DNA from 2 places in the Xenorhabdus budapestensis genome. Region 2 is predicted to be linked to the other one. Evidence: predicted binding sites of a transcription regulator. Region 2 holds the regulator's gene; the other holds the start of a gene.
What was found. Region 2 encodes ArgR, which controls arginine synthesis, uptake and breakdown. Its sites were predicted from a motif close to ANTGAATAAAAATACANT; they were not measured.

Region 1 (16,041 bases), 190 kb from region 2:
AACTTCAGCAATTCGTTGTCCCTTTCCATCCAGAATGCCACTGACATCCGACAACAAAACCAAATCCGCATGCAACACCTGCGCAATAGCTGTAGCAGCCTGATCTGCATTGACATTCATTAACTCGCCATTTTCAGTAATACCAATAGAGCTGATAATGGGGATGTAGCCGAGATCCAATAAAAGTTTCAGTAAATCCGGATTACCGGGATGAGCTCTGCCAGTGTGACCAAGTTCCTCATCAAGCTGAGAAACTTTCACAATACCGCCATCCCCCAGACACAAGCCAACGGCAGGTAAACGGTACTTTGTCGCCCAGGCGAGCAAAGTTTTATTGGCTGTACCTGCCAGTGTTCCGGTAATAATGTCGAGCTGATCTGCTGGCGTTACACGCAGACCTTGCTTCTTCGTAATCGGTAACTGTAATTTCTGCATCAGGCCATCAACCAAACAACCCCCTCCGTGTACAATTACCAGTGGGCGCTTATGCGTTTTTCGATATGACTGTAATGTAGAAAATAACCGCACCAGCGCTTCGTGACTATCTAATAACACACCACCCAACTTGATAACTAACGGCTCCATCGGATTTATCCTCTGTCGGTATTAAATGATTGTTGAATTAAAGCAATGCCTGAGTTTCTTCGAGTCCGAACCGGATATTCATACACTGAACAGCCTGTGCTGCTGCACCTTTCAGCAAATTATCCTCAGCCCCGACAATAATCAGGTGCTGCCCTTGTACAGCAAAACCAATATCACAAAATGGCAATCCCACAACTGCCTTCAACGCAGGGACGCCTTTTTCATACAACCGGATCAGTGGCTTATTGTGATAAGCCTGCTGATATGCCTGCCTAATTTGTTCCTCTGTCACGCCTGATTTCAGCTTACAGGTAATTGTGGCAAGGATCCCCCGCGCAAAATTGCCTAAATGAGGTGTGAAGATTACCTCTGTACCTAAATGTGTCGTGATTTCAGGTTGATGACGGTGATTAAAAATCCCATAAGGCTGCAAACTGACTTCACAGAAACTGTTATTCAGTGAAGCTTTACGCCCAGCACCACTTACACCGCTGACAGCATTAATCACAGGCCACTGTTCTGTATCCAGCAAACCTTCTTCCAACAAAGGTTTCAGCGAAAGCTGTGAAACCGTGGGATAACAGCCCGGAACCGCAACAAGCCGGGCAGTTTTGATTTCTTCTGCCTGCCATTCCACCAATCCATATACTGCCTGCTCAAGCCAGTTTGTATTTTTATGCTCAAATCCATAGTATTCTGAATAAAACTGTGTATTTCGTACGCGATAGGCACCAGATAAATCAAAGACGATACAACCCGCTTGCAAAAATATCGGTGCAATGTCATGGCTGACTTCATGAGCCGTAGCAAGAAAAACGACATCAATACCATTCGCAGCTTCAGCAACATCTATCAACGGCTGTAAGGGTAAATCCAGGATCCCTTTATATTGTGGATAAAGCTCTGAAAAACATTTCCCTGCATCAGTACTTTGAGAAGAAACCATCAGACCGGAAAGATGGACATAAGGATGACGTTGCAGATATGCTGCTAACTCTGCTCCGGTATAACCACTGGCACCAACTATCAGCGTATTAAGCATGGGATTTATTCACCTTGTATTAACCCGATGTATGTATTAACCCAATGTAGTAACCCAAAAATACAATTGAATTTATATTCAATAATATTGCATTAATATTGATACTATCTTGAATAAGGGCTGTCAACAGTGAATATTAAATTACCAACATTTATTGAGTTATATCACCAGCTTATTGCTGCGCCTTCTATCAGTGCAGTGGATGAAGAATTGGATCAAAGCAATGAAGTGGTTATCAATCTACTGGCTGATTGGCTGAAAGAGATTGGTTTTGAAATTGAGATCCAGCCTGTTCCGGAAACCCGCTGTAAATTCAATATGCTAGCAACATTGGGAAGCGGTTCTGGAGGTTTACTATTATGTGGTCACACAGATACCGTACCATTTGACGACGGACGCTGGACTCAAGATCCATTCACACTGATCGAACGCAACGGCAAATTATATGGACTGGGCACTGCTGATATGAAAGGCTTCTTTGCCTTTATTATTGATGCATTGCGGAATATCGACACCAGCAAACTATCTCATCCTCTTTATATTCTGGCTACCGCAGATGAAGAAACATCAATGGCGGGAGCACGCTATTTCGCAGCCAATTCTACTATCCGGCCTGATTTTGCCATCATTGGCGAACCTACGTCATTACAACCTATCCGCGCCCACAAAGGGCATGTTGCCCACGCTATCCGCATTGAAGGTAAATCCGGACACTCCAGCGATCCTGCCCGAGGCGTCAATGCCATTGACTTGATGCACGAATCCATCACTCAGTTGATGAAACTACGCAATACTTTGCAAGAGCGTTACCACAATCCGGCTTTCTCTATTCCCTATCCTACGATGAATTTTGGTCATATCCACGGTGGAGATGCGGCAAACCGTATCTGTGCCTGTTGCGAACTGCATATGGATATCCGCCCGCTGCCTGGACTCACTTTGCAGGATTTGAACGAAGCACTGAATGAGGTACTAGAGCCTGTCAAACAGCGCTGGCCGGGACGCCTGAATGTTACAGCGCTTCATCCTCCCATTCCGGGTTATGAGTGTCCGACTAATCACAAGCTAGTAGGTGTCATCGAAAAACTGCTGCGAACAAAAGCAGAGACAGTCAATTACTGTACCGAAGCCCCTTTTATTCAGGGGTTATGCCCAACATTGGTTTTGGGACCGGGCTCAATTGAACAGGCTCATCAGCCTGATGAGTATTTAGAAGTGTCGATGATTGAACCGACGAAAAAATTGATTTCTCAGATTGTGGAACATTTTTGTTTGAATGTGGATTAAAGGTGGTAAATCAATAACCTTTTCTATCAAGCAGCTTACTTGACTTTACATCAAAAAGTGGCAACAATTGTTACCATAAATGGATTGGGAGTACCCGGTCGGCGTTATAACCTCGGTGAGTACATCGGGGTTTTTCGCTATTTGAAACTAAGGAAAAACTTTTAATCCCCACTGCTTATAACCTATTCCTACGTTATTTCTTCCTCCTTCACAAAAGAATTTCTTCTTCAAGATAGCAAATGCTTGATTAGCTTGTTCTGGTTTCAAGATATGCCTGCCAATAGGTCTAGCAACCAGATCAGCAAGTTGTAAACCAGAGGAATTGCTTGTTTTTGCTGCCATTCTAATCTTAAAAGGCAAATTCCTATGATACTTATTTTCTCCATTACAAATTTGAAGAAATTCTAGTTCAAGTTCTTTATCTTCTTTGGAACCTCGCTGTTCCACAATAACGTGAGTTTCTCGTTCCTGCTGGCCTTTTTCTGCTACAAAATCATATAACGTCTCTAAACAATAACGCAATGCGATATGATATGGGTTCTGAACCTCATCTTTGCTAATATTCATTTTATGCTTTTCAATTACACATGCCGACAATATAAAATTACTTTCATTGATTATTTTATTGAGCCGTTCTAAAAATTGATTCTTTGCTTCACGTGTCCTAAAAATAGTAAAATCTCTTTTTTCTTTGCGGATTTCATGTTCATGGAGGATTACAAGATCATGACCAAAATAGTCAAATTTAAGTCGTTGTAACTCTGGCACTACTTTTGAAAGATAATGTTCTTTGTAAAAAATACAAAAAGCTAAAACGAAGACAGGATACTCTTTATCGAGCTGTATGAGACCGTGATCACCACTTTCATCAACGTATACGACAAAATCGCTAAAGCTTTTTTGCTCATCTATAGTTAATTCTTTTTTAACAACTAATTGATTCTCAGTACTATCCATACCTTCTCTTTCCTTGCTTTAACTTTCTTTTAACACCCAATACACCGGTGGTTATTTTTCATTCAATCCCCAACATGAATTTCTTTCCTGATCACTTTGAATATTCCTCATCGGAAATAAGCCATTTCCTAATTGACTAAAAATCCTGCTTCGCTCATTCTATTTGGACATCTAAATGGATAGACATATAAACATTTAAACATTTAAACATCTAAACGTAGACGGATATAAGTTCCGTTTGTTCAGGAGGGCGCAGGATATGAGTTTTTTTCATGCAAATCATCAAGAGGCACTAAATCAGAATCTGGCTGAACTTGAAGGCCAGATCCGTGTTTCCTTTGAATTCTTTCCTCCCAGAACCATTGAAATGGAACAAACTCTGTGGAAATCCATTGACCGACTGAGCAAACTGAAACCTAATTTTGTTTCCGTGACTTATGGCGCTAATTCCGGCGAACGTAACCGCACCCATAGCATTATCAAAGGAATCAAGGACAAAACTGGTCTTGATGCAGCTCCGCATTTAACTTGCATTGATGCCAGCCGTGAAGAATTACGTGATATCGCTCGCGATTACTGGAAAAACGGTATTCGACATATTGTGGCCTTGCGTGGTGATTTACCCGATGGTAGCTGCAAACCAGAAATGTATGGTACTGATTTAGTAGATCTTTTAAAGAAAGAGGCGGATTTTGATATTTCCGTCGCGGCTTATCCGGAAGTGCATCCAGAGGCAAAAAGCGCACAGTCTGACCTCATTAACCTGAAAAGAAAAATTGATGCGGGAGCAAATCGCGCCATTACCCAGTTCTTTTTTGATGTGGAAAGTTATCTGCGTTTTCGTGATCGCTGTGTATCAACAGGAATTGATGTGGAAATTGTGCCGGGGATTTTGCCTGTCTCAAATTTCCGTCAGTTACAGCGATTTGCCGCTATCACTAATGTTCGCATCCCAAGCTGGATGACCAGAATGTTTGAGGGATTGGATGATGACCCTGAAAGCCGCAATTTAGTTGGCGCGTCTATTGCGATGGATATGGTGAAAATTCTGAGTCGTGAAGGAGTGAAGGATTTTCATTTTTATACCCTGAACCGTGCGGAATTGAGTTACGCTATTTGCCACACGTTAGGTGTTCGTCCTTGTTGATTTTTATCCTTAAAAAAAGCCGGACTAGATGGTAGTTCGGCGTGGTTATATTCTGGCTTTAATGTAATTCACCCTACGGGTTACAAAATTTCCTGACTGATCACAATCAAACGATGGCGATGTAAATCTGCATCTGTTCCCCAACAAAAGCTATCCCACTTCTCAATGAGTTCATCCATACTGGATACAACTGTTAACGGACGATCGATTTCACCACCATCAGAAACATAAACGTGATAACCAACGGACATAGACCAGGCGATCATAATCTGCCAAAAACGTTTACCATCACCAGTTTGCTCTTCATCTGTCACAATAATGCTGTAATTCTCAAGCAAAAATCTGAAAAAACGCCGGGGAAAACCACTAACAGCCTCTTGATGTTCTGGACTAAAAGTGCGCCAGACCATAATTTGGGTACAAGTTTCTTTATCAACAACAATATCTCTGCGGAAAATCAGTTTAACGGCATAGACTGTTTCCGGTTTATCGCTGATGGTGATCATTCGGTATTGATCTTGCTTTAATGACTTAACAAAACGATATCCGTACGGGACAACAAAATCAGGCAAGATAAAATCTTTTGCACCATTCTCAAGAAAAGAAATAGTCTGTTCTATGTTCTTGTCTGAAAGACGCAATTTAAGGTTAAAGTCTACATCTTCTATCAAATATGGCATCGAACTATTCCGATCTTTATTGTTGTTATTCATATTTTGTCCTCCATATGTTGGACAAGAAAATTATACATATACATGCACAATTTCTCATCAATACACGCTGTTATATTTGACAAAAAACAAAACATAAACCCAGAAATAATAACCATACTAACGATATTCAGGATATGCCATCCAGCTTGATAACTCATTACCATACCCACCGATGATAAAAGCCGAATGGGAAACTGTTCGGCTTTTATCATCAAGTAAACGAAAAGCTAACCTGTATTGCGCATTCCTGCCGCAACCCCTGCTATTGTTACCATCAGCGCCTGTTCCACACGAGGGTCGGGTTGTTCCTGCTGACGGGAGCGTTGTAATAATTCTGCCTGTAGGACGTTCAATGGATCGGTATATACATTACGCAATGCGATAGATTCGGCTATCCACGGTAAATCTGCCATCAACTGCTCATCCTGTGAGATCATCAGAACCGTTTCGATATCCGCTACAAGTTGATTACGAAGTTTAATCCCCAGTGACCACAGTTTTTTATCAACTAAACGTTGGTCATAATATTCCGCCAGCCATAAGTCCGCTTTGGCAAACACCATTTCCAACATGGCAATACGAGTAGTGAAGAAAGGCCAATCACGGGACATTTCTGACAAGATATCCTGTTTTCCCACATCTATTACGTGTTGCAGTGCTGCTCCCGCCCCCAACCATGCCGGAAGCATCAGACGGTTTTGTGTCCACGCGAAGATCCACGGGATTGCCCGCAGGCTTTCAACACCACCTGTAGGACGACGTTTAGCGGGGCGCGAGCCTAACGGTAATTTCGCCAGCTCCGGTTCAGGTGTCGCTGAACGGAAATAAGGCACAAACTCCGGCTGCTCACGAACGTAATCACGATACATGTCGCAGGAAACATCGGAGAGTGTGTCCATGACTTGTTTCCATTCCGCTTTTGGTTCCGGTGGCGGCAGTAAGTTAGCTTCCAGAATAGCACTGGCGTACATCGCCAGACTGCTGATCGTCACCTGTGGTAAGCCAAACTTAAAGCGGATCATTTCGCCCTGCTCTGTTACACGCAATCCCCCTTTCAGGCTTCCCGGTGGTTGAGAAAGTAAAGCCGAATGCGCCGGAGCTCCACCACGACCAATTGTGCCTCCCCGTCCGTGAAACAGTGTCAGCTTCACACTCTCTTTTTCACACAATCTGATCAGCGCATCCTGAGCACGGTATTGAGCCCAGGATGCAGCCATTACTCCCGCATCTTTTGCTGAATCAGAATAGCCAATCATGACCATTTGCTTATCCTGAATCAGTTCACGATACCATTCGATACGGAGCAATTGCTGGATAACACGTTCTGCATTATTCAGGTCATCAAGGGTTTCGAACAATGGTGCAACAGGCAATGATAACGGGCAGCCCGCTGCTTTCAGCAATAGCTTCACCGCCAGTACATCTGAAGGCATTTTTGCCATGGAAATGACATATGCCGCAATCGCATCTTGTGGTGTTTCTGCAATCACTTTGCAGGTTTCTAAAACTTCTTGCGTCTCGGCACTTGGTTGCCAATCACGGGGGATCAACGGACGTTTAGAATTCAGTTCGCGCAGTAAAAATGCCTGTTTTTCGGTTTCTGACCAGCTCGCATAATCACCCATTTCCAGATATTGGGTCAGTTCTGCAATGGCATCAGTATGGCGGGTACTTTCCTGCCGGATATCAATACGCACCAATGACAGGCCGAAACAACGAACACGACGCAAGGTATCCAGTAATTGGCCGTTAGCGATAATTTCCATACCGCAGGCTTTCAACGATTGATAACAAGCATAGAGTGGCTGCCACAATTGTTCGTTATACAGCAATAAATCCGTAGGGGGGATAACTTGCTCGCCTTTCAGGCGTTTTTCCAGATATGTCAGTGTACTATTTAATTGTGCCCGCAACTGCTTAGCAATTTCACGGTAAGGCTCTATAACCTCATCACCTCCTGCCATCTGACGCAGTTCTGGCGTACATTCCGACATGGAAAGCTCTGATACCAAAATCTGAATATCTTTCAGGAACAGATCCGCCGCTTTCCAGCGACTGAGCAACAACACATGGCGGGTAATTTCTGCGGTAACATTAGGATTTCCATCCCGATCTCCCCCCATCCAGGAAGTAAAACAGATAGGAACAGCTTCTGCTGGCAGACTGTAACCAATAGATTCTTCTAATTGCTCATTAAATTCACGCAAAAATGCAGGAACGCCTTCCCATAAGCTATTTTCCACCACCGCAAAACCCCATTTAGCTTCATCAATCGGTGTGGGCCGAATTTTGCGGATTTCATCGGTATGCCATGACTGAGCAATAAGCTGACGTAAACGACGCGTAATATTATTACGCTCATAATCGGCTAAATCATCATGATCAAGCTGCGCCAAACACGCATTCACTTCAACCAATTTATGGATCAGGGTACGACGGGCAATTTCTGTTGGATGTGCTGTCAGCACCAGCTCAATGGAAAGCTCATTAACTGCCTTAACCAGATCGTCATTATTAAAATTTTTACTTTTCAGTCGATCAAATAGTGCAGCCAATGCCACAGGATTGCTGGCAGCTTCACCATGCCGGGAAATATTGTGATATTGTTCAGCAACGTTGGTCAGATTAAGAAACTGGTTAAACGCTCTGGCAACTGGCAGCAATTCATCATTAGATAAATTCTGTAGTGTTGATAAAAGTTGCTGGCGATTAGCTTCGTTTCCGGCACGAGAAGATTTAGATAACTTCCTTATTGTTTCAACTTTATCAAGAATATCTTTTCCCTGAGCCTCTTTGATCGTGTCTCCCAGTATCTTACCAAGCATACTGACATTACTGCGCATTGCGGAATATTGCTGATTCATGTGATTCCTGACCTTGTGTTGCTGTATGCGTGTTTTATTTGTTTCTAACACATTATTTCTAAACACACTATTCATACCAGAAAACAAACAAATTGGGAGGATTAGTCGGGATAGAAAGCGAAATATCCCGACCGAAAGCGTCATGTTTTATAAAAGTTGTGATAAACGGTTCAAATCCGATTGGATTGCCCCGGCAGTCACATCTCGCCCGGCTCCCGGACCACGGATAATCAATGGATTGTCACGATACCAACGGCTTTCTATGGCAAAAATATTATCCCCCGGCAATAACGAAGCTAAAGGATGTTCTAAGCACACAGCTTCCACCCCGACTTTCGCCTTACCTTTAGTATCAAAACGCGCAACATAACGCAGTACCATTCCCATTTCACGCGCAGCTTCTAACCGTTTCAGCATCTGCTCATTAATAGCAGAACTGTTTTCGAAGAACTCTTCAATAGAACCAACACTGGCTTCTGTCGGCACAAGTGATTCTACCCGTACCTGATCCGACTCTATCTCATAACCTGCCTCACGAGCCAAGATAACCAGTTTTCGCATCACATCCTGACCGGAAAGATCAATACGAGGATCAGGCTCCGTCAACCCTTGTTGCCATGCTTGTTCTACCAGATCACTGAAAGGAATTGAGCCATCAAACTGTAAGAATAACCACGATAAAGTACCGGAGAAAATGCCACTGATAGACAGGATAGTATCCCCGCTTTCCCGCAAGTCCCTGACAGAATAGTTAATTGGCAACCCGGCACCGACGGTCGCATTGTATAACCAATGACGACCTGTTTTTACAAAAGCATCCCGGATCATACGGTAAATATTACTGTCAGATGAACCAGCGGCTTTATTGGCACTAATCACATGAAAACCATAGCTGGCAAAATCTATGTAGTTACTCGCCAATTCTTCACTTGCCGTTATATCCAACACCACTAAATCATCATAAGGATGTGCCCGCATCCATAAAAACAGTTCGTCACCTTCATGTATGGTGGCTTCATCATTAAAGAATGCCAGTGCCCGACTTGCGTCAATACCCTGATAGTTCAGCAGGCTCCGGCGGCTATCGACAATTCCCGCTAAAATGAATTCAAAATCACTGCGTGCAGAGATATTTTTCTGTTCACGTGCAAACAATTCCAGCCAACGTGACCCGATATTTCCTTTACCAAACAGAACCAACCCAATACGTTTTTCTGCCCGGAACAGGCTCTGGTGCAATCCCTGAATCAAGTGCGATGTCTGGCTCAGACGCAATACAGCAACCAGACTGATGTCATCTTCTGCATGCCAGATAAATTCAACTGGTTGATCTTTCAATTGCTGATAAAAACGGTGGCTATGTAGCGGATTTTTGCATACGCCTGCTCCCACCAAAGCCACCAATGATAATCCTTCACGCAAGGAAAGTTTTCCTGGCAAAGATGCATCCTGCAAAACATCAAGGGCACTATTAACAACTTCAGAGGTATAACAAAGCTGGATCAGATTGCAGTCAGCATGCAGCCCCGTCGCCAAAGGACGGATTTGAGCACGCTTTAACAACGAGTCGATATCTTTATAAATTTGTTTAAAGTTATGGGCAGAAGAAAAGTGCAACTCAATCAGGCAAACATCATCGTGGCTAGTAACGATTTTAACTCCTGTTCCTGTCGCCAAAACTCGTTCAATGCGAGTAGAGCCTTGCTCAGGCTGATAACTACAACGTAGTTGCAAATCGATATCGCTGACGGAAACTGGCTGTAATGTACGGGTGTGAAGTACAGGAGCCGCCAGACGAGCCAGTTCGCTGGCCTCATCCAGACGCAATAATGGCAGGAGACACGCATCCTTAACTTTGCGCGGATCTGCACTGTAAACCCCAGCCACATCACTCCAGATTGTCACTTTTTTAGCACCAGCTAATGCACCAACTTGTGTTGCAGAATAATCACTACCATTGCGCCCCAATAGTACGGTTTCACCCTTCTGATTACTGGAAATAAAACCTGTCACCACTAAGCGCTTATTGGAATTCTGGACTAATAACTGACTCAGCAAAGGCTGGGAAAGATTGACATCAACTTGTGGCTGAGCTGCCCGTTCTGCGCGCAGAAATTGGCGCGCATCCAGCCAGGTGCTGGGAATACCTTGTGATTCAAGCACTGCGGCCATCAGGCGAGCGGACCATATTTCGCCATGACCAACAACTTCAGAATAGGTAATGTCACTAATTGGTTTATCCAACAGCGCACTCAACCTTTCCAAATCTGCAACAAAATGTGCGATCAGAGTTTCAGCAACAGTTTCTGGCAATAATCCGCGGATCAACTCTTGCTGGTAGCGCCGTAAGGATTGCTGAACTTGATGAGCTGAAATACGGTCACTCTGACTCAATTTTAGCCAATCAATCAGTTGATTAGTCGTACTGCCTGCTGCGGATACCACCATCAAGTCACCCGGCTGGCTATAATTCGCCATAATATCCGCAACCCGCTTATAACATTTCACATCTGCAAGGCTGCTGCCGCCAAATTTATGTAACTGGCGGCCAGATTCCGCCCCTGCTGTTGCCAGTTCAATCATGATTACCTCGTTGCCGCTGCCTGAAATGCATTATCCAAATCAGCAATTAAATCCTGACTATCTTCTATTCCAACAGAGACACGAAGAAGTGAGTCCGTAATCCCTGCCTGTTTCCTTGCTTCTGCCGACATACCAGCATGCGTCATCGTAGCTGTATGAGAAATCAATGACTCCACACCACCCAACGATTCCGCCAGAGTAAATAATTTTAACGCAGATAAAAAGCGACGCATTGTTTGTTCATCACCATCAAGTTCAAAACTCAGCATCGCGCCAAAACCTGTTTGCTGCTGAAGAGCTATTTCATGCCCTGGATGATCTTTCAGCGCTGGATAGTAGAGTTTTTTCACTTGTGGCTGTTGCTGTAAATATTCCACAATGGCAGCCGTGTTGCTTTGCTGTAGAAGTACCCGCGCAGACAAAGTACGAATGCCTCGCAACAACAAGTAACTGTCGAAGGCTCCCCCGGTCACACCGATATTGTTTGCCCACCATGCCAAATCCCCAGCCAGAGCGGGATCTTTGGCAATAATTGCACCGGCAATCAAATCAGAATGTCCATTCAGGTATTTTGTGCAGGAATGGACAACTAAATCTGCTCCCAAATCCAATGGTTTTTGCAGCACAGGGCTTAAAAACGTGTTATCAACTACCGTCAATGCACCTGCTTCACGAGCCAGACCACAGATGTACCGAATATCCACAATACGCAGCAATGGATTACTTGGCGTTTCAATCAAGACCAATTTAGGCTTTTGAGCAATTGCCTGTTTCAGTGCCGAATCATCCGCCTGATCAACGAAAATAACATTATAAGCGCCACGGCGGCTTAAGCTATCAAACAGGCGGTAACTCCCACCATAACAATCATGGGGTGCTACCAATAAATCTCCCGGTTGCAAGAAAACGGTGCACAACAGGTGAATGGCTGACATACCACTGCTGGTCATTACAGCACCTGTTCCGCCCTCCAGTTCAGCCAAAACCTGCTGGACAACATCACGACCGGGATTACCACGCCGCGAGTAATCATGCGCTCTCGGTTCATTAAACCCAGTGAAATTGTACGTGCTAGAAAGATAGATAGGCGGGACAACACAACCATATTGTTCATCAATATTTGTACCGCTTTGTACCGCGACCGTAGCTTGTTTACACCCCATAATCTTTACCCGTTATCTTATTTTTCGGAGTCACAAAAGAATAACCTCCGGAAAGATAGACGTCAATACATCTAGACATCCAAAATAATTTACGGTTTAATAACACAATCCAATCATTACCCCCACTTTTTATGCCAAATTAGGGCATATTTTGTGAATTCATTAACCATAGCGATATAGTCGATAGGGGAAATATGCTAAAATGCCGAATTATCGACATGAACATAGTTCAGAAATAATTCCTTTTATTTCTGATTTCAGTTGTTTGATTTAAAACTATTTAAGGTATCTCATGGCTGAGTGGAACGGTGAGTATGTCAGCCCTTATGCTGAACATGGCAAAAAAAGTGAACAGGTCAAAAAAATTACGGTTTCAATTCCATTAAAGGTATTGAAAATACTGACAGATGAGCGTACTCGTCGTCAGGTAAACAATCTGCGTCATGCAACAAATAGCGAATTGCTGTGTGAAGCATTTCTCCATGCGTTCACTGGACAGCCCTTGCCTAACGATGATGATTTACGTAAAGAACGTCATGATGAAATCCCTGAAGCTGCAAAAGCCATAATGCGTGAGCATGGGATCGATCCCGAAACTTGGGAATATTGATATCTCCTTTATCTCAAGTCGTTGTTTGTATGCTGTACTGCGACTTGAAATCAATTAGATATAACAAAAATGCCCGATGAAAAACATCGGGCATTTTTGTTGGAAGCAAGAATTACTTCTTGAAACCTGGAACGCTGAAACGTTTGTTAAAGCGATCAACACGACCACCAGTCGCAACGTCACGCTGCTTACCGGTGTAGAACGGGTGGCATGCACCACAAACGTCCAGGTTCAAGTCGTGACCTACGGTAGATTTGATTTTAATAACATTACCACAAGAGCAAGATGCAGTAATTTCTTCGTATTTAGGATGAATACCTTGTTTCATGGGGAAAACCTCTGTTAAGGCCGCGTCGCTATCCAGCCCTATCGCCGCCAGACACCACACGTCGTGTTGATTAAAATAAGTTCGGTAATTTTCATACCAAAGGCGGCGGATCATACAGAATATCGTTTTATTGCGCAATGAAATCCGCTGATTTGCTATGATACTCTTAGTCACTATATGTTGCTTTAGTCTTGCCATTAATAATCATTCGGAAATCGCCTTATGACAGTTGTTCAGGTTGCTTTACCTGTCCCTTTAGCTCGCTCTTTTGATTATCTGTTACCTGAAAGATTGCCGATCCCCACCCTTGGGGTCCGGGTACGTGTGCCATTTGGCAAACGCAATGCAATAGGTGTAGTTACCGGGATTACAGACAACAGTGACTTCCCCCTTGAACAACTCAAACCAATTACTGAACTACTTGATGAATCTTCACTTTTTCCCGACGATCTTTGGCAGTTACTCCAGTGGTCTGCCTGCTATTATCACTATCCACTTGGCGAAGTCCTTTTTCATGCCATGCCTGTTTTGCTGCGACAAGGCAAACCCGCAGAATTCTCACCTCTCTGGCAATGGCAAGTGACAGAAACAGGCCGTGAATTGCCTCTTGAACAACTTAAACGCTCTACCAAACAGCAACAAGCTTTAGCTAAACTGCGCCAAACATCCATTTACCGTCACCAAGTCTCTAAATTAGAACTGAGTGAAAGCGTACTACAGTCACTGAAAAAAAAGGGATTAATTGATTTACATCCGGTACAACCGGAAACTGAAAATTGGCATAAACATTTTCGGATCATCGGTGAACGGCTAAAACTCAATACAGAGCAAGCCGCCGCAGTTGGAGCCGTTCGCGCAGAAGATCAGACTTTTTCTCCCTGGTTACTTGCCGGCATCACTGGCTCAGGCAAAACCGAAGTGTACCTGAGTGTCCTAGAAAACATTTTGACACAGGGAAAACAAGCGCTGATCTTAGTCCCCGAGATTGGTCTTACTCCCCAAACTATCCGCAGGTTCAGAGAGCGTTTCAACGCACCTGTTGATGTTCTGCATTCAGCCTTAAATGACAGTGAACGGTTATCGGTATGGTTAAGGGCAAAACAAAGGGAAAACGCCATTGTCATCGGTACACGTTCGGCGCTGTTCACTCCTTTCGCTCACTTAGGTGTCATCATCATTGATGAAGAACATGATAATTCTTATAAGCAACAAGATGGCTGGCGCTATCACGCTCGTGATCTGGCAGTCTTCCGCGCCAAAAAAGAGGGAATTCCTATCATTCTGGGAACAGCAACACCGGCACTGGAAACACTATTCAATGTAAGACATGGAAAATACAGACAACTTACTTTGACGAAACGGGCCGGTCATGCCCTGCCAGCAATCCAACACCTGTTGGATATGAAAGGATTACCGCTGACCGTCGGTTTATCTCAGCCTCTCATTAACCGCATTGGCGAACATTTGAAAGCAGATAATCAGGTCATCCTATTTCTGAACCGCCGTGGTTATTCTCCTGCCCTGCTTTGCCATGAATGTGGCTGGATAGCAGAATGCCAGCGTTGTGATCACTACTATACCCTGCATCAGAATCATCGCTATCTGCGCTGCCATCACTGTGATAGCCAGCGACCCATTCCTCGTCAATGCCCCCAATGCGGAACGACACATCTGATCCCTGTGGGGCTGGGTACTGAGCAACTTGAAGATGGTATCACTCAACTGTTTCCCAACATTCCGGTTACCCGTATCGACAGAGACACCACCAGCCGCAAAGGAGCAATGGAACAGCAACTCGCCGATATTCATCAGGGTGGTGCCCGTATTTTGATCGGCACTCAAATGTTGGCAAAAGGCCACCATTTTCCTGATGTCACACTAGTCGCTTTATTGGATGTTGATGGTGCCCTGTTTTCTGCCGATTTCCGTGCGGCTGAACGGTTCGCGCAATTGTATACTCAAGTCTCCGGTCGGGCAGGACGGGCCGGCAAACGTGGAGAGGTTGTACTTCAGACCCACCATCCAGAACATCCACTTTTACAGGTGTTGCTGGAGAAAGGCTATGACGCATTTGCTCAGCAGGCAATGGAAGAGCGCCAGCAAGTACTTCTACCCCCTTTTGTCAGCCATATCATGCTACGGTCGGAAGATCACGATAATCAGCAGGCTCCTGCTTTTTTACAACAAATGCGCCAACTGTTTGAACATCATCCACGACATGATGAACACGTATGGATTATGGGTCCGGTTCCTGCATTACAGGCCAAACGGGGTGGCCGATATCGCTGGCAACTACTGGTGCAACACCCTTCGCGCATTTTTCTACAGAAAATGATGACAGAGCTCTATCCACACATCACCGCATTGCCACAAGCACGTAAAGTAAAATGGAATATTGATGTTGACCCCACAGAAGGTTGATAAAAAAACAGACAATTGTTTATTGCAGTAAAAACTCCAAATTGAGCAGAAGTCTATGAAAAAACAGTGACAATTATTTCCTTAATTTGCGAAGTAGCTCTAATAAATGATGCATGTCACATTTTTTATGTAAACAAAGTAACGGGTTGAACTATTAATCGGTTTAAAATGGATTTATTAATATGACTGTAGAAAACGAGCCGCCAGTGTATCCCCACAGGAATGACTGGCGTTTTTTTACTTTCGTTTTTTTTACTTTCATTTCGGATAGCAATCGTTTCGCTACCTGTAGAACATGAGGAGTGAACTATGGAAAAAAAGAATTGCGCATTAGCGACAAT
Region 2 (16,041 bases):
TGCGAACTTGCGCCTTGGCGGTAATGCTAAGAATCCGTTGTTATTTGGCATGTTGAAAGCAGATGTTTTTCAGGTCAGTAGCCATTGGCTGCCGTTTGATATCAACCAAAGTCAGGTAGCAGTTCATTTTGATGGTGTTCGTTCCGATCTGGATGGTGTGATCAAAACTCCGCAAGGGCAACTTAATCTTCATGGTAATGCGGATTGGCGCAATCTGGACGCATGGTATGCCAGAGTGACAGCGTATGGTGAAAAACTGCGTGTGACAGTACCACCAATGGTAAAAATTGATGTACGCCCTGATCTGGTTTTTGAAGCGACGCCCCAATTATTGAAACTCAATGGCAATGTGGATATTCCGTGGGCGCGCATTACTGTACAGGAATTACCGGAGTCTGCGGTGGATGTTTCTCCTGACGAAGTGATGCTGGATAAAAATCTACAGCCGGTAGAAAAGAAAAAATCTTCCATCTTGATCCAAAGTAATTTAAATATTCACGTAGGTGATGATGTCCGCTTGAGTGCATTTGGTTTGAACGCTCAGTTGAAAGGAGACCTGAACGTCATTCAGGATCAGCAGGGATTGGGGCTGAACGGTCAAATTGATATTCCTGATGGTCGCTTTCGCGCTTATGGGCAGGATTTACAGGTACGTAAAGGAATTATTCTGTTCTCTGGTCCACCGGATCAACCCATGTTGAATATTGAAGCGATCCGTAACCCCGAATCGACAGCGAATAATGTTATTGCTGGTGTGAAAGTGATGGGGTTGGCAGATAAACCTAAGATTGAAATTTTCTCTGAGCCAGTCAAATCGCAAGAGGAAGCGTTGTCTTACCTGTTGAGTGGTGAAGGCTTAGAGAAGGGAGGGGCTGATAGCTCCCAGATGACTTCTGTGTTGATTGGTTTGGGCGTCGCACAGAGCGGTCGATTGGTGGGCAAAATTGGTGAGACTTTTGGTGTTTCTGATCTGGCCCTGAATACACAGGGAATTGGTAACAAATCGCAGGTTGTTGTGAGTGGCAAGATTACCAACGACTTACAGGTAAAATATGGTGTTGGTATTTTTGACTCTCTGGCAACTCTGACGTTACGTTATCGTGTGATGCCTAGATTGTATCTCGAAGCAGTATCTGGTATTGATAAAGCTTTGGATCTGCTCTATGAGTTTGAGTTTTAAAGATGCGAGTTATTGTTTATGGCAGCCTGAGGCGCAAACAAGGTAATCACCACTGGATGACCTATGCTCAACTTTTGGGGGAGCATAGGTTGGAAGGTTATGAAATCTACGATCTGGGGCATTATCCAGCGGTGATCCGTGGCGAAGGAACAATTGAATGTGAGGTTTATCGCATTACGTCATCCATTTTGACTGAACTGGATGATTTGAAAAAGAATACTCAGGAATATCAAAGGGAATTGGTCAAAACCTCTTATGGCAGCGCATGGATCTATTTATACATGTTATCTGTTGAGGGGGTGCCTAGAATAGAAAGCGGTGACTGGCTGAAGCGTTACGAAGAGAGATAAAAATCAGTGGTGTTACTGTTTTTATATCATTTTTGACAAATTAACCAATATAACCGAATAAAAAAACCTCTGTGCCAATAAATAAAAGTACAGAGGTTATTATATAATCAGAACTTGCTGTTATCCGAGAAGATTATTTTTTCGCAGCGCGTTCGAAAGAAGATTGGATTTCCGCTTTAGCGGCTTCGACATTCTCCCAACCATCAACTTTTACCCACTTACCTTTTTCCAGATCTTTGTAGTGTTCAAAGAAATGTGTAATTTGAGCACGTAGCAGCTCTGGCAGATCGTTTACATCTTTGATGTGATCGTATTCTTTAGTCAGCTTAGAATGAGGAACAGCAACCAGCTTAGCGTCTTCACCGGATTCGTCGGTCATTTTCAGAACACCAACTGGGCGGCAGCGAATAACAGAGCCTGGCTGCAATGGGTATGGAGTTGGAACCAGTACGTCAACAGGATCGCCATCAAGAGACAGGGTATTGTTGATATAACCGTAGTTGCATGGATAGAACATGGAGGTTGCCATGAAACGGTCTACAAACAGGGCGCCAGATTCTTTGTCCACTTCATATTTGATTGGGTCGGCGTTTGCAGGGATCTCAATAATAACGTAGATGTCTTCTGGCAGTTCTTTACCCGCCGGTACATTGTTCAGGCTCATAAAAGGTTTCCTTCAATTTCAAACCAAAATGGAGTGCGAGGTATTATAGCCAAAACAGGCCTAAAGTAATTCCATTTTTCTGTATTATGCCTGTATTCCTATGGGTTAATGGTGGTAGAGGATTCCTGTCCAAAAATTATTCATGATTTGTGCTATGGTTTCTGACTGCTCTGCTGGCCATTGCCTTACTACGTCGTCGAATAGAAAGAGGCGAAACTTCGCCTCTTCTTACAACCAATTAATCAACCAGTTGATTTATATTACTCATCCGGAAACTCAGCCATAAAACTTTCGGCTTTTTCTACCATAGATTTAGTTCCGACGAAGAAAGGCACTCGTTGATGCAGCTTGCTTGGTACGATATCTAAAATCCGGTTGACGCCATCACTGGCTTTGCCGCCAGCTTGTTCAGCCAGGAAAGCAATCGGGTTGCACTCATATAGTAGACGGAGTTTGCCTGTCGGGTGACTTGCTGTACTTGGGTAGATATAGATACCGCCTTTCAACAGGTTGCGGTGGAAGTCGGCAACTAGTGAGCCAATATAACGGGTAGTGTAAGGGCGTTGAGTTGCTTCGTCTTGTTCCTGGCAATACTTGATGTACTTTTTCACGCCCAGAGGGAATTTGATGTAGTTCCCTTCGTTAATCGAGTACATATTACCTTTTTCCGGGAACTGGACTTTCTCATGGGTCAGACAGAATACACCAAGGGAAGGGTCGTAAGTGAAAGTATGAACACCATAGCCAGTGGTGTAAACCAACATGGTGGACGAACCGTAAACCACATAACCCGCTGCAACCTGACGATGACCCAGTTGCAGGAAGTCTTCTTCGGTAACGGGCTGCCCAACTGGCGTAATTCGATGGTAAATGGAGAAAATAGTCCCAACGGAAACGTTTACATCAATATTTGAAGAACCATCCAGTGGATCCATCAAAACAACATACTTCGCATTTTCTGCCCGATCACCATCAAAGATGACGATCTCGTCTTCTTCTTCGGAAGCAATACCAGCTACTTCACCGCGTGCTTTCAATGCTGCTTTGAGTTTTTCATTGGCATACAAGTCCAGTTTCATCTGCACTTCACCCTGAACATTTGAAACACCGCTGGTGCCTAAAATATCTACCAGACCGGCTTTATTGATGTCCCGATGAATGATTTTGGCACCCAGTTTAATGGCAGAAAGTAGTGCGGTCAGTTCACCCGTAGCATGAGGAAAGTCGTGCTGTTTCTCGACGATGAATTCGCCTAATGTTTTCATGACGAAAGCCCTGATTTGGTTATGATTTTAAAATCGTGCTCCACGTTGGGGTAGCACTTAAGTGCGGGCAGTTTAGCTAAAGAATAAAATGATTGATAGGCTATTGCATTTCTAATCTGTGATTTGATGGTTAGAATAGTGATACACTTCATGATATCGGATAGAAATAAATGCGTATTCATATTCTTGGCATCTGCGGTACTTTCATGGGAGGGCTGGCGATACTCGCCCGTTCATTAGGTCACGAAGTTATCGGCTCTGACGCCAATGTGTATCCTCCCATGAGTACTCTGTTGAAAAATCAGGGTATTGAACTGATCCAAGGATACGATCCTTCCCAACTCGCTCCTGTGCCAGATATGGTGATCATCGGTAACGCTATGACACGTGGTAATCCTTGTGTTGAGGCGGTTCTGGATCGCGGTATTCCTTATACATCCGGCCCACAGTGGTTACATGATCATGTTTTACCAGAGCGTTGGGTTTTGGCTGTTGCAGGAACACATGGCAAAACAACAACAGCGGGTATGCTGGCGTGGATCTTGGAAGCCTGTGACTATAAACCGGGATTTCTGATTGGTGGTGTGCCGGGCAATTTTGATGTTTCAGCACAGATTGGTGAAAGCCCGTTTTTCGTGATTGAAGCGGATGAATATGACAGTGCTTTCTTTGATAAACGTTCAAAGTTTGTTCATTATAGCCCTCGTACACTCATCATGAATAATCTTGAATTCGATCATGCTGATATTTTCGAAAATCTGGCTGCCATCCAAAAGCAATTTCACCATCTTGTCAGAATCGTACCGGGCTTGGGTAAAATCCTTGTACCTGATAATGACGTAAATCTGAAACAAGTACTTGGAATGGGATGCTGGAGTGAGTTGGAACACCTCGGGGAAACAGGGGTTTGGCACGTCCAAAAAAACACTCAGGACAGCAGTACTTATCAGGTATACCATCATGGTGAATTAGTGGGTGAAGTTAACTGGTCATTGGTGGGGGAACACAATATGCATAATGGCTTGATGGCTATTGCAGCAGCTCACCATGTAGGAATTCAGCCTAATGATGCCTGTCAGGTATTAGGTGACTTTATTAATGCTCGTCGCCGACTGGAATTGCTTGGCAGAGTGAATGATATCTCGGTTTATGATGACTTTGCCCATCATCCAACGGCAATTTTGGCGACACTGGAAGCGTTGAGAAGCAAAGCGGGTAGTATGGCGCGCATTCTTGCAGTGCTGGAACCACGTTCAAATACCATGAAATTGGGTATGAGCAAAAATGATATTGCTCCTTCCCTGGGTCGTGCGGATGAAGTTTTTCTGTTTCAACCTGGTAATATCCAGTGGCAGGTTGCTGAAATTGCGGAACAATGTGTTCAACCTGTTAGCTGGAGTACGGATATTGACACGTTAGTACGCATGATTGTGGAGGCAGCCCAGCCGGGTGACCACATACTGATCATGAGTAATGGCGGTTTTGGTGGTATTCATGAGAAATTATTGGCGGCGTTGAATAAGAAAGCACACGCTGCTTAATTGATCATAAACGTTGAATTAAGAGGATCGCAATGAGCAGCGTTCCTCTTGTACAGAACCTATGGCACAATTTTCTCTGGCAAAATGGTATGTAGTGATGCCGTGTTTTTAAATGGTTTTACAGGCGGTTGATTTACAGTTCTTGCTCAAACAGATTGAGGATAGCCTCATAGAGCTGCTTGGTTGTAAGGGCTTGTGTCGGTGTAGAAAAAACAGTGTCATCTCCTGCAATACTGCCAAGGATCCCTTCTGCTTTTCCTAATGAATCCAATAAACGCGCGATCAACTGTGCTGCGCCAGGACTGGTACGAATGACAACTACGGAATGGTTATAATCAACATCTAATACCAGATTTTTCAATGGGCTGGTGGCCGTGGGGACACCTAATTCTGCTGGCAGACAGTAGACCATTTCCATTTTTGCATTACGGGTTCTGACAGCGCCAAATTTTGTCAGCATTCTGGAAACTTTAGATTGGTTAATGTTTTCAAAACCGTCTTCTTGGAGTGCTGCAACTATCTCGCCTTGAGAACTGAATTTTTCTTCTTTTAATAATGCTTTGAAAGCTTTTACTAAATCTTCCTGTTTCGAAGGAATTCGCATATTTCACCATCGTTGAATCCACTTATGAAGCCAATATTATGCAAAAAGTGAATTTTTATGCAAGGAAGAGAAGAACAAACCCAATAGATCGAATATTTACGTTATTGAGCCTGGTAAATGTATTGTTAATAAAATGGCATTATTCAGGTAAAGGAGAAAGACAAGTTAATCAACAGAGTAATTAATAAGATAATAGGAATAATTCCTAAAAAAGTGCCTGTTATCTCATTAACAGACAAGCATTTTGTCTAAAATAAAAAACTTTAGTGTTCCATCATTGGGCTATTAGGTAGATAATCTGTCTGTTAACAGATTGTTTTAATACGTAGTGATGAGTAAGGCTGAGAGCTTATTCCATACTTATACTTTGTATGGGAAATATTAAGTCTCTTAACCAGACAGGTTTAAGTTTTTTACAGCACTTATTTAAAGGAGTATCAGGATGAAAGTTGCAGTTCTCGGTGCAGCCGGTGGTATTGGTCAGGCACTTGCCCTTCTACTCAAGACCCAGCTTCCTTCAGGTTCAGAACTTTCCTTGTATGACATTGCTCCGGTGACCCCTGGTGTAGCTGCCGATCTGAGCCATATCCCAACAGCTGTGAAGGTCACTGGTTTTGCTGGTGAAGATGCAACTCCTGCATTGGTAGGAGCGGAAGTTGTATTGATTTCTGCAGGTGTAGCACGTAAACCTGGTATGGATCGTTCAGATCTGTTCAATATTAATGCAGGAATTATCCGTAATCTGGTTCAACAGATTGCTAAAACATGTCCAAAAGCATTAATCGGAATTATTACCAACCCTGTGAACACCACTGTGGCAATCGCTGCCGAAGTGCTGAAAAAAGAGGGGATTTACGACAAGAATCGTCTGTTTGGCGTAACTACTCTGGATATTATCCGTTCTAATACGTTTGTGGCAGAACTGAAAGGTAAGAAACCAGAAGAGTTGGAAATTCCTGTTATCGGCGGTCACTCTGGCGTAACTATTCTGCCATTACTGTCTCAGATCCCGGGTGTCAGCTTCACTGATGAAGAAGTGGAAGCGTTGACGAAACGTATTCAGAATGCAGGTACTGAAGTTGTTGAAGCAAAAGCAGGTGGTGGATCTGCAACTTTGTCTATGGGTCAAGCAGCAGCACGTCTGGGCCTTTCTTTGATCCGTGGTTTGCAGGGTGAAAGCAATGTTATTGAATGCTGTTACGTAGAAGGTGACGGCAAATATGCTCGTTTCTTCGCACAACCTGTTCGTTTGGGTAAAAATGGTATCGAAGAACGTTTAGATATTGGTCGATTGAGTGAGTTTGAACAGAAAGCATTGGATAATATGCTGGACGTTCTGAAAAAAGATATTGAATTAGGCGAAAGATTTATTAATGGTTAATTCAATTAATTCTTAATTTATTAATATACGAATTAACTTAAATATATTAGATAACGAAAACCGCTAGTTTAAAAAAAGCTAGCGGTTTTTCTTTCAATAATTATATTGGTAGCTAATTATTCTTTTTTCTCTCTTATTTTCCTTTCTAATAACTCTCCAGTATGAGGATTGAAATAACGGCTTGGCCATATTTCAGACGGATGAATACCTAAGTAGTTTGCTATTATCCATTCTCCCTTGGGCCACGAGCGAGAAAGAGTATTCGCCAAAGTTGATGAGCTTAGTCCTGATTCACGAGAAACAGCGGCCAGAGTTGTTCCACGTTTACGTAAAGCAGCAATAATATCAGCAGGATGCCAATCCGATTTCATAGAAATCATTTTTTTAATCCTTTCCTATTAAATTTAGAGCCACATTAGTGGTATAACTAAAGCGTTAGAGTGAAATTAATAACGAACATGGATCTGTTATTAAGAAAATAAAATAACATTATTTTTTCTAAAAATATTTTTAATTTTTTCTTAATAACTTCTTTTTTGAACTTGGTTACAAAAATAGAGAAACATTATGAAAAAAGAGTGGTATACGGCAATGGAGTTGACCGGTGTAGGTGAGTTACCTAGATCACCACAAGGAGTCAATGCCAGAGCCAAACGTGAAGAGTGGTTGAGACAAAAACGAACAGGTGTTCAGGGAAGAGCAATTGAATATCACTATTCATGTTTTCCTGAATCAACATTGGCCGCTCTGGAGCTTAATGAAATATCACCTGAATATCAGGTTCAGAAACAAGACCCTCTATCCATTTGGGTAAGTGCGTTTAATTTACTCACGGATGAAGAAAAGGAGGTAATTACAGAAGTGATACTACGAGATGGAATAAGAAGTTTTTTGGAAAAAATTATAGCTACCTGAGGCAGCTTTTGAAAAGCTAAATGCTTAAAATTTGGCTTCCTCTTTACTGCTCCGGTATAAAGCGAGGAGAGAGAGATGAAAAAAGAATGGTATTCTGCAAAGGAACTCATTGGCCTCGCTGGCCTGCCATCGTCTCCCCAAGGAGTGAACCTGATGGCAAGACGTGAAGGCTGGGAACAACGCCGTAAGCGTGGAGTGCAGGGAAAAGCACTAGAATATCATATCAATAGCTTGCCCGAAGATGTTTTGAGTGTACTGACTGTCAGTGAGAACTCGGTTGAGCATTATCGGAACAAACGACAGGATCCGTTTATGATTTGGGTGGAAGCTTATTATCAATTGACTAAGCCAGAAAGGGAGCGAATGGTTAAGTTCATTTTACGTAAAGGACTTACCAGCATTGTTCAATATGTAGGAATTCAAGAGGTTGAAAACAAAGGGAGTATCCCAGACTGAATAGTCTGGGATACTTATACCCAGGGTATACTATCTGGGTCTGGCTCAGGAACGTCGCTGTACAGCGATGTGGGCTAATCCCACAAGGGCCGCTTTGTATGGAGACTCATCAAGCACTTGTAACGCTGAAATTGCTTTATCTGCTTCTTCCTCCGCCCGTTGGCGGGTGTAATCAAGTGAACCGCACTGTTTCATCGTTGTAAGCACAGTATCCAGTAAATGGCGGCCATTGCCTTTTTCAATAGCTTCGCGGATCAGTGCTGACTGTTCAGGCGTTCCGTGATTCATAGCGTGTAAGAGGGGAAGCGTTGGTTTACCTTCATTTAAATCATCTCCGGTGTTTTTTCCAAGTGTATTATCATCGGAATTGTAGTCTAACAGGTCATCAATCAATTGAAATGCAGTACCAAGATAGCGACCATAATCACGTAGTGCCTCTTCTTGCTCTGGAGTTGCATTAGACAAAATAGCGGGAGAATGGGCGGCTACCTCAAACAAACGCGCAGTTTTACTGTAAATGACACGCATGTAGTCATCTTCTGAAATGTTCGGATCATTACAGTTCATCAACTGCATCACTTCACCTTCAGCGATAACATTCGTGGCGTCAGACATCAATTTCAGCACTCGCATGGAGTTGAGGTCTGTCATCATCTGAAACGAGCGAGTATAGATAAAATCACCAACCAATACGCTGGCTGCGTTGCCATACATAGCATTGGCAGTTGCTTTACCGCGGCGCATATCGGACTCATCTACGACATCATCATGGAGTAGGGTTGCTGTGTGAATAAATTCGATCAGGGCAGCAATTTTGATATGTTTTTCTCCCTCATAATGCAGTGCCTTACCAGCCAACACTGCGATCATTGGGCGAATACGTTTACCACCGCCGCTGATAATGTAGTAGCCAAGCTGGTTGATTAGCGCTACATCAGAATTTAATTGGTTAAGAATTGTTTCATTAACCGCTGCCATATCATCAGCTGTAAGTTTAATTATCGATTCTAAGTTCATGTTTTAGCTTCGGACTCTGATTCAGAGCTGTGCTCATTAATTAGTATATCAATAGATATCACGGTATATTGATTGTACTTGAAAAAACGTTCAAATAAATGACAATCGAAAAACTCGGCTTTTTTCTCCTCTGTTCTAATTCTGCTCTTGTCTTCCAAGCGGTTTTTGCGTAGAATTCGCGCCCTATTGTGAATATTTTTTATAGCGCGCTCTGGAAAGAATTTTAGGGGGGTGCGCGGAAAGCGGAGTTTATATGTACGCGGTTTTCCAAAGTGGTGGTAAACAACACCGAGTAAGCGAAGGTCAAACTATTCGCTTGGAAAAGCTGGACATCGCAACAGGTGAAACTGTTGAGTTTGACCAGGTTCTGATGGTCGCTAATGGTGAAGACATCAAAATCGGCGCTCCAGTAGTTGAAGGCGTTAAAGTTAAAGCTGAAGTTGTTGCGCACGGTCGTGGTGAGAAAGTTAAAATCGTTAAGTTTCGTCGTCGTAAACACAGCCGTAAGCAGCAGGGCCACCGTCAGTGGTTCACTGATGTTAAAATCACTGGCATCGCTTAAGATATTAGGAGAGCAGATTAATGGCACACAAAAAGGCTGGCGGCTCGACTCGTAACGGTCGCGATTCTGAAAGCAAACGTCTGGGTGTAAAACGTTTTGGTGGTGAATCTGTTTTGGCAGGTAGCATCATCGTTCGTCAACGTGGTACTAAATTCCACGCAGGCAACAATGTAGGTTGTGGCCGTGACCACACCCTGTTCGCATTAGCTGACGGAAAAGTTAAATTCGAAGTTAAAGGTCCAAAAAACCGTAAATTTATTAGCATAGTAGCTGAATAAGTTTTTTGAACTTCGATCGAATCGGAAGCCCTGCAATGTGTGTTGCGGGGCTTTTTATATTTTGGATTATGCCATCTCTGGGTACGATCTGCCATCCAGCTTTATAGTGGCTATCCTACGGAGAAAAGTGATGAAATTTGTAGATGAAGCCAGGATACTGGTTGTAGCGGGAGATGGTGGCAATGGCTGTGTCAGCTTCCGTCGTGAAAAATATATTCCAAAAGGTGGGCCGGACGGAGGTGACGGCGGTGATGGTGGTGATGTTTATCTACTGGCAGATGAAAACCTCAATACGCTAATCGATTACCGTTTTGAAAAGTCCTTCCGTGCTGAACGTGGGCAAAATGGGCAAAGCCGCGATTGTACAGGCAAGCGTGGTCAGGATATTACCATTAAAGTACCAGTAGGGACCCGTATCCGTGATATTGCTACAGGAGAAATTCTGGGTGACATGGTACGTCATGAGCAGCGTCTGATGGTTGCAAAAGGTGGTTTTCATGGGTTGGGTAACACCCGTTTTAAATCCTCTGTTAACCGCGCTCCTCGCCAGAGAACCATGGGAACGCCGGGAGAGAGCCGCGACTTGATGTTGGAGCTGATGTTACTGGCTGACGTAGGGATGTTGGGAATGCCAAATGCGGGTAAATCTACCTTCATTCGCGCTGTTTCAGCAGCAAAACCTAAAGTCGCTGATTATCCATTTACGACGTTAGTACCAAGTCTTGGCGTCGTACGTATGGATAACGAGCAAAGCTTCGTAGTAGCAGATATCCCAGGTTTGATTGAAGGTGCATCAGAAGGGGCTGGTTTGGGTATTCGTTTCCTGAAACATTTGGAGCGTTGCCGTGTACTGTTGCACTTAATCGACCTCTGTCCGATTGATGAATCTGACCCAGTAGAAAATGCCCGTATTATCATCAATGAGTTGCATAAATACAGTGAAAAACTGGCTGAAAAACCACGCTGGTTGGTATTCAATAAGGTTGATCTGACCGATCCGGAAGAGGCTAAATTGAAAGCGAAGGCGATCGCTGATGAACTGGGTTGGGAAGGTGACTACTACATGATTTCAGCCGTGAATCGTCAGGGAGTGAAAGAACTCTGCTGGGATATCATGGAATTCATCAAGGCTCAGCCTCGTCAAGTAGATGCCGAGGAAGGATCGCAGCCAGAAAAAGTTGAGTTCATGTGGGATGACTACCATAAAGAACAGTTGCAGCAAGCACCTGATACTGATGATTGGGATGACGACTGGGACAAAGAAGATGAAGAAGGCGTTGAATTTATTTACAAACGCTAAGTTTTCACACCAGATATACAAATGATGGAAAAGGGCGTATTTGAAGCGCCCTTTTTTCTTATTCTCTCTGAAGGCATTTTCTCTCTGAAGGCATTTTCGTCAATTGTTTTTGTATAGCGATTTATATAAATGGCTTTCAAAACGGGTAAGAGGAACACGGCGCTGACGATGATTTTCAGGAGAGACGGAGTAAGACGAAATAAATTGGACAAAAGCGATCTGTTGTCCGCTGGCAGCGTTCATAAAGCCAGCAAGATTATATACACCTTGTAGTGACCCTGTTTTCGCAAAAACTTTGCCATTAACTCCAGCTTCATGCAAGCCGGGACGATAGGCTAAAGTACCATCATAACCTGCTTGCGGCAGCATGGAGATAAAATCCAGTTCATTATTGTGCTGGGCAATGAATTGTAAAATCTCCATCATTGTTGAAGGAGTGATAAGATCATGGCGTGAAAGGCCGGAACCATCAACTAAGACAGTATTATCAAGATCAATACCTGCTTTTTGTTTTAAGATCTGACGAACAGCATCAGAGCCGGAGCGCCAGGTACCGGGAACGTTAAAGTAATAATGCCCCAAGGTGCGAAAAACGGTATCGGCTATCATGTTATCTGACTTTTTCAGCATGATTCTGAGCAGGTCATGTAAAGGTGCTGATTGATTCAATGTGAGGATCTTTTCTGGTTGTTCAGGGAGCGATTGACGTCGTAGATGGCCTTTTAGTTCAATTCCAGCAAGATGTAGTTCATTTTTCAGAATAGCACCCACGTAGCTTGCTCCATTCTGGATAGCAAATGCCAGTGGCAAGGGTTCGCTACGTTGTGTCAGGCAGCCAGTTAGCGTATATCGGTTCAATTCTCCTGTTGTTACATCAAGTTCACAATACTTTGTTTCTGGAGAACCTTTCGCAAGTGTTTTTACTTCACTGAATACATTGACAGGATAATACGAAGGAACATGGACAGTGGCTAATGTATCAGCTTGTTCAGCGCTGTAGAGTAAGACTGAAAAACAGTTCTTATCCACAATGGCGGCGGCAGGAGGAGCACTAAAACATTGTGTCATATCATTCCATACCCAGCCGGGTGCTTTATCGTGGCTGGAAAAAATGGAAATATCTATGATGAGATCCCCATCAATCTGCTGTACACCAGACTGTTTTAACTCTTCTACCATATTGCGCAGTTGTGTGCGTGTTAGCGATGGATCACCAACGAAACGGGCAATAAGATTGCCCTTTAATCTGCCATCTTCAACATTAGCGTCACTCTCTAATGTAGTGACAAAACGGAAATCTTTGCCAAGCTGTAATAAGGCAGCTAATGCTGTCACAATTTTCTGAGTACTGGCAGGTAATGCCAATTGCTGTCCATGATAATCAATGATAGGTATTTTTTCGCCGACTTTCTGGGCGATAAATGAAAAATTGGTTCCCGCTGGCAAATATTGAATATTTTCTTCAATTGAAGAGGCATTCGCACTGAAAATACTCAGGCTCAAACTGAGCATCCAAGCTATTCTGCTGGTAATTTTTAAAAGAGCCATAGATCTCGCATATAAACGTGGATGTATTCCGATAATATTTGTATCAATAATACTAAGATGCAATTCAGGAAAAAGTAAACGATGATCCATCATCAACTCTACGTTAAAATGATAGATTAGCAGTTTAAATATGTATGTGAACTATCAGCGTATTCTGTAGTTTACGCTTCTTTTATTGTCTGGAAGCCCGCCTGATAGGGTGTGCTCATTGTGTTGTAGTCTATTGCAAAATACTGTTATTGCAAGAGAAGTGATGTTATTGCAAAAATCAGGAAGATGTTGTCTGGGCTTAGGATTGATTTAGAGGTTTGATAAATGAAACAAATTCCGATGACGGTACGTGGCGCAGATAAATTGCGCGAAGAATTAGAATATCTGAAAAATGTACGTCGCCCTCAAATTATTGCTGCAATCGCTGAGGCGCGTGAGCACGGTGACTTGAAAGAAAATGCTGAATATCACGCTGCTCGTGAGCAACAGGGATTCTGTGAAGGCCGTATTCAAGAAATTGAAGCTAAACTTTCTAATGCACAAGTGATCGATATCACTAAGATGACCAACAATGGCCGTGTGATTTTTGGTTCAACGGTAACGGTATTGAATGTTGATTCTGATGAAGAACAGACTTACCGCATTGTGGGGGACGATGAAGCGAATATCAAAGAAAACCTGCTTTCGGTTAACTCGCCCATCGCCCGTGGTTTAATTGGCAAAGAAGTGGATGACGTTGCTGTGATCGATACTCCGGGTGGCAAAGTGGAATATGAAGTTTTGAGCGTCGAGTATATTTGATATTCAATTTAAAGGTTGAATTAACTTTCCCGCTCGTAGGGTGGGGAAGGGCATAGAAAGTGGCCATTATATGTTGATGATGGGAATAAAAAGGCCTGATTTGGCCTTTTTTATCATAGTAGAATGGCACTTTTGTATAAGTATGTTGAGATTATTTCGGTAAACTAATCTTGCGCTCTTCCGATGGGCGGTAGAGAACTAGCATTTTTCCAATAATTTGCACATTATATGCGCCAGTTTCACGAACAATAGCTTCCGCGATCAAAGTTTTGATTTCACGGTCTTCGCCTGCAACTTTGACTTTGATAAGCTCGTGATGCGAAAGGGTTTGTTCGATTTCGGCCAATACGCCTTCAGTCAGTCCGTTGTTACCGATCATAACAACAGGCTTTAATGAATGAGCGAGGCTTTTCAGGTATTGCACTTGTTTCTTGTTAAGAGTCATCGTTTTTTTGCTTAGTTGGGATTGAAAACGACATATTCTACCGCCATCTCTTATCTATCACCATAAGTGTGTGGTGTGGTTTGATAAGAGAGTGCAAAAATAGGACTCTCTATTAGTATAGTTGGAAAGAACAATGGCCAATAAAAAACGTTCAGCAAGCTCAAGTCGCTGGTTGCAGGAACATTTTAGTGATAAATATGTTCTTCAGGCGCAGAAAAAAGGGCTTCGTTCCCGCGCTTGGTTTAAACTTGATGAGATACAGCAAAGCGACAAAATTTTTAAACTGGGCATGACCGTTGTTGATTTAGGCGCTGCTCCAGGTGGGTGGTCTCAGTACGTAGTCAGTCAGATTGGTGATCGTGGTCGGGTAATTGCCTGCGATCTTTTGCCAATGGATCCCATTGTCGGAGTTGATTTCCTACAGGGGGACTTTCGTGATGAACTTATATTGAAAACATTGCTTGAGAGGGTTGGTGATAATAAAGTCCAGGTCGTCATGTCGGATATGGCTCCCAATATGAGTGGAACCCCCGCGGTCGATATTCCTCGATCCATGTATCTGGTTGAGTTAGCGTTGGATATGTGTCGTGATGTGCTGGCCCCTGGGGGTAGTTTTATCGTCAAAGTGTTTCAGGGAGAGGGCTTTGATGAGTACCTGAGGGAAATACGCTCCCTTTTTACGAAAGTTAAAATTCGTAAACCAGACGCTTCGCGGGCACGATCACGTGAAGTATACATTGTAGCGACAGGGCGGAAAGTGTAGTACCCTGCTGCTATTTGTTAACACAGTTGTAATATGAGGTTAATCCCTTGAGTGACATGGCGAAAAACCTGATTCTCTGGTTAGTCATCGCAGTTGTCTTGATGTTATTGTTCCAGAGTTTTGGTCCCGGCGATTCCAGTGGTCGTAGGGTGGATTACTCGAACTTCATCAGTGAGTTATCACATAATCAAATCAGTGAAGTACGTATTTCGGGTCGTGACATTGATTTCACTAAGAAAGACAACGGTGGAAAATATAGCACGTATATGCCAGTTCAGGATGAGAAGCTGCTGGATACACTGCTCAACAAACAGGTAAAAGTTGTCGGTGAACCACCAGAGCAACAAGGCCTGTTAGCGACTCTCTTTATTTCATGGTTCCCAATGCTACTGCTGATTGGCGTTTGGATCTTCTTTATGCGCCAAATGCAAGGTGGTGGCGGTAAAGGAGCGATGTCTTTCGGTAAAAGCAAAGCCCGTATGTTAACGGAAGATCAGATCAAAACCACGTTTGCGGATGTTGCTGGTTGTGACGAAGCAAAAGAAGAAGTGGGTGAATTGGTGGAATACCTGCGTGAACCCGGCCGATTCCAGAAACTGGGTGGTAAGATCCCGAAAGGTATCCTGATGGTAGGGCCTCCGGGTACAGGTAAAACCTTGCTGGCGAAAGCAATTGCAGGTGAGGCTAAAGTACCATTCTTCACTATTTCTGGTTCTGACTTTGTTGAAATGTTTGTTGGTGTTGGCGCTTCTCGTGTTCGTGACATGTTTGAACAGGCTAAGAAAGCAGCTCCTTGTATTATCTTTATCGACGAAATTGATGCTGTAGGGCGTCAACGTGGTGCTGGTTTGGGTGGTGGACACGATGAACGTGAACAAACACTGAACCAGATGCTGGTTGAAATGGATGGTTTTGAGGGTAACGAAGGCATTATCGTTATCGCTGCAACTAACCGTCCTGATGTTTTGGATCCTGCGCTG

Region 1: argC (N-acetyl-gamma-glutamyl-phosphate reductase) is a predicted target of ArgR. The motif match lies at 1,693-1,710, and genes of this name have one in related genera.

What each region holds. Positions count from the first base shown of each region.
Region 1 covers NZ_CP072455.1:4,220,217-4,236,257, forward strand. Annotated here, with positions in the region: gene argB (acetylglutamate kinase) at 1-585, opposite strand, end outside; gene argC (N-acetyl-gamma-glutamyl-phosphate reductase) at 623-1,627, opposite strand; gene argE (acetylornithine deacetylase) at 1,757-2,914, shown strand; gene HGO23_RS18755 (DUF3800 domain-containing protein) at 3,062-3,871, opposite strand; gene metF (methylenetetrahydrofolate reductase) at 4,131-5,018, shown strand; gene HGO23_RS18765 (hypothetical protein) at 5,099-5,731, opposite strand; gene ppc (phosphoenolpyruvate carboxylase) at 5,959-8,595, opposite strand; gene HGO23_RS18775 (bifunctional aspartate kinase/homoserine dehydrogenase II) at 8,743-11,178, opposite strand; gene metB (cystathionine gamma-synthase) at 11,181-12,341, opposite strand; gene metJ (met regulon transcriptional regulator MetJ) at 12,634-12,951, shown strand; gene rpmE (50S ribosomal protein L31) at 13,064-13,279, opposite strand; gene priA (primosomal protein N') at 13,502-15,700, shown strand; gene cytR (DNA-binding transcriptional regulator CytR) at 16,010-16,041, shown strand, end outside.
Region 2 covers NZ_CP072455.1:4,026,501-4,042,541, reverse strand. Annotated here, with positions in the region: gene tamB (autotransporter assembly complex protein TamB) at 1-1,180, shown strand, start outside; gene HGO23_RS17830 (gamma-glutamylcyclotransferase family protein) at 1,183-1,530, shown strand; gene ppa (inorganic diphosphatase) at 1,664-2,194, opposite strand; gene fbp (class 1 fructose-bisphosphatase) at 2,455-3,459, opposite strand; gene mpl (UDP-N-acetylmuramate:L-alanyl-gamma-D-glutamyl-meso-diaminopimelate ligase) at 3,630-5,000, shown strand; gene argR (transcriptional regulator ArgR) at 5,134-5,604, opposite strand; gene mdh (malate dehydrogenase) at 6,047-6,985, shown strand; gene HGO23_RS17800 (helix-turn-helix domain-containing protein) at 7,102-7,365, opposite strand; gene HGO23_RS17795 (DNA-binding protein) at 7,553-7,900, shown strand; gene HGO23_RS17790 (DNA-binding protein) at 7,976-8,356, shown strand; gene ispB (octaprenyl diphosphate synthase) at 8,402-9,373, opposite strand; gene rplU (50S ribosomal protein L21) at 9,627-9,935, shown strand; gene rpmA (50S ribosomal protein L27) at 9,956-10,213, shown strand; gene cgtA (Obg family GTPase CgtA) at 10,344-11,513, shown strand; gene dacB (serine-type D-Ala-D-Ala carboxypeptidase) at 11,613-13,061, opposite strand; gene greA (transcription elongation factor GreA) at 13,377-13,853, shown strand; gene yhbY (ribosome assembly RNA-binding protein YhbY) at 14,005-14,298, opposite strand; gene rlmE (23S rRNA (uridine(2552)-2'-O)-methyltransferase RlmE) at 14,432-15,061, shown strand; gene ftsH (ATP-dependent zinc metalloprotease FtsH) at 15,109-16,041, shown strand, end outside.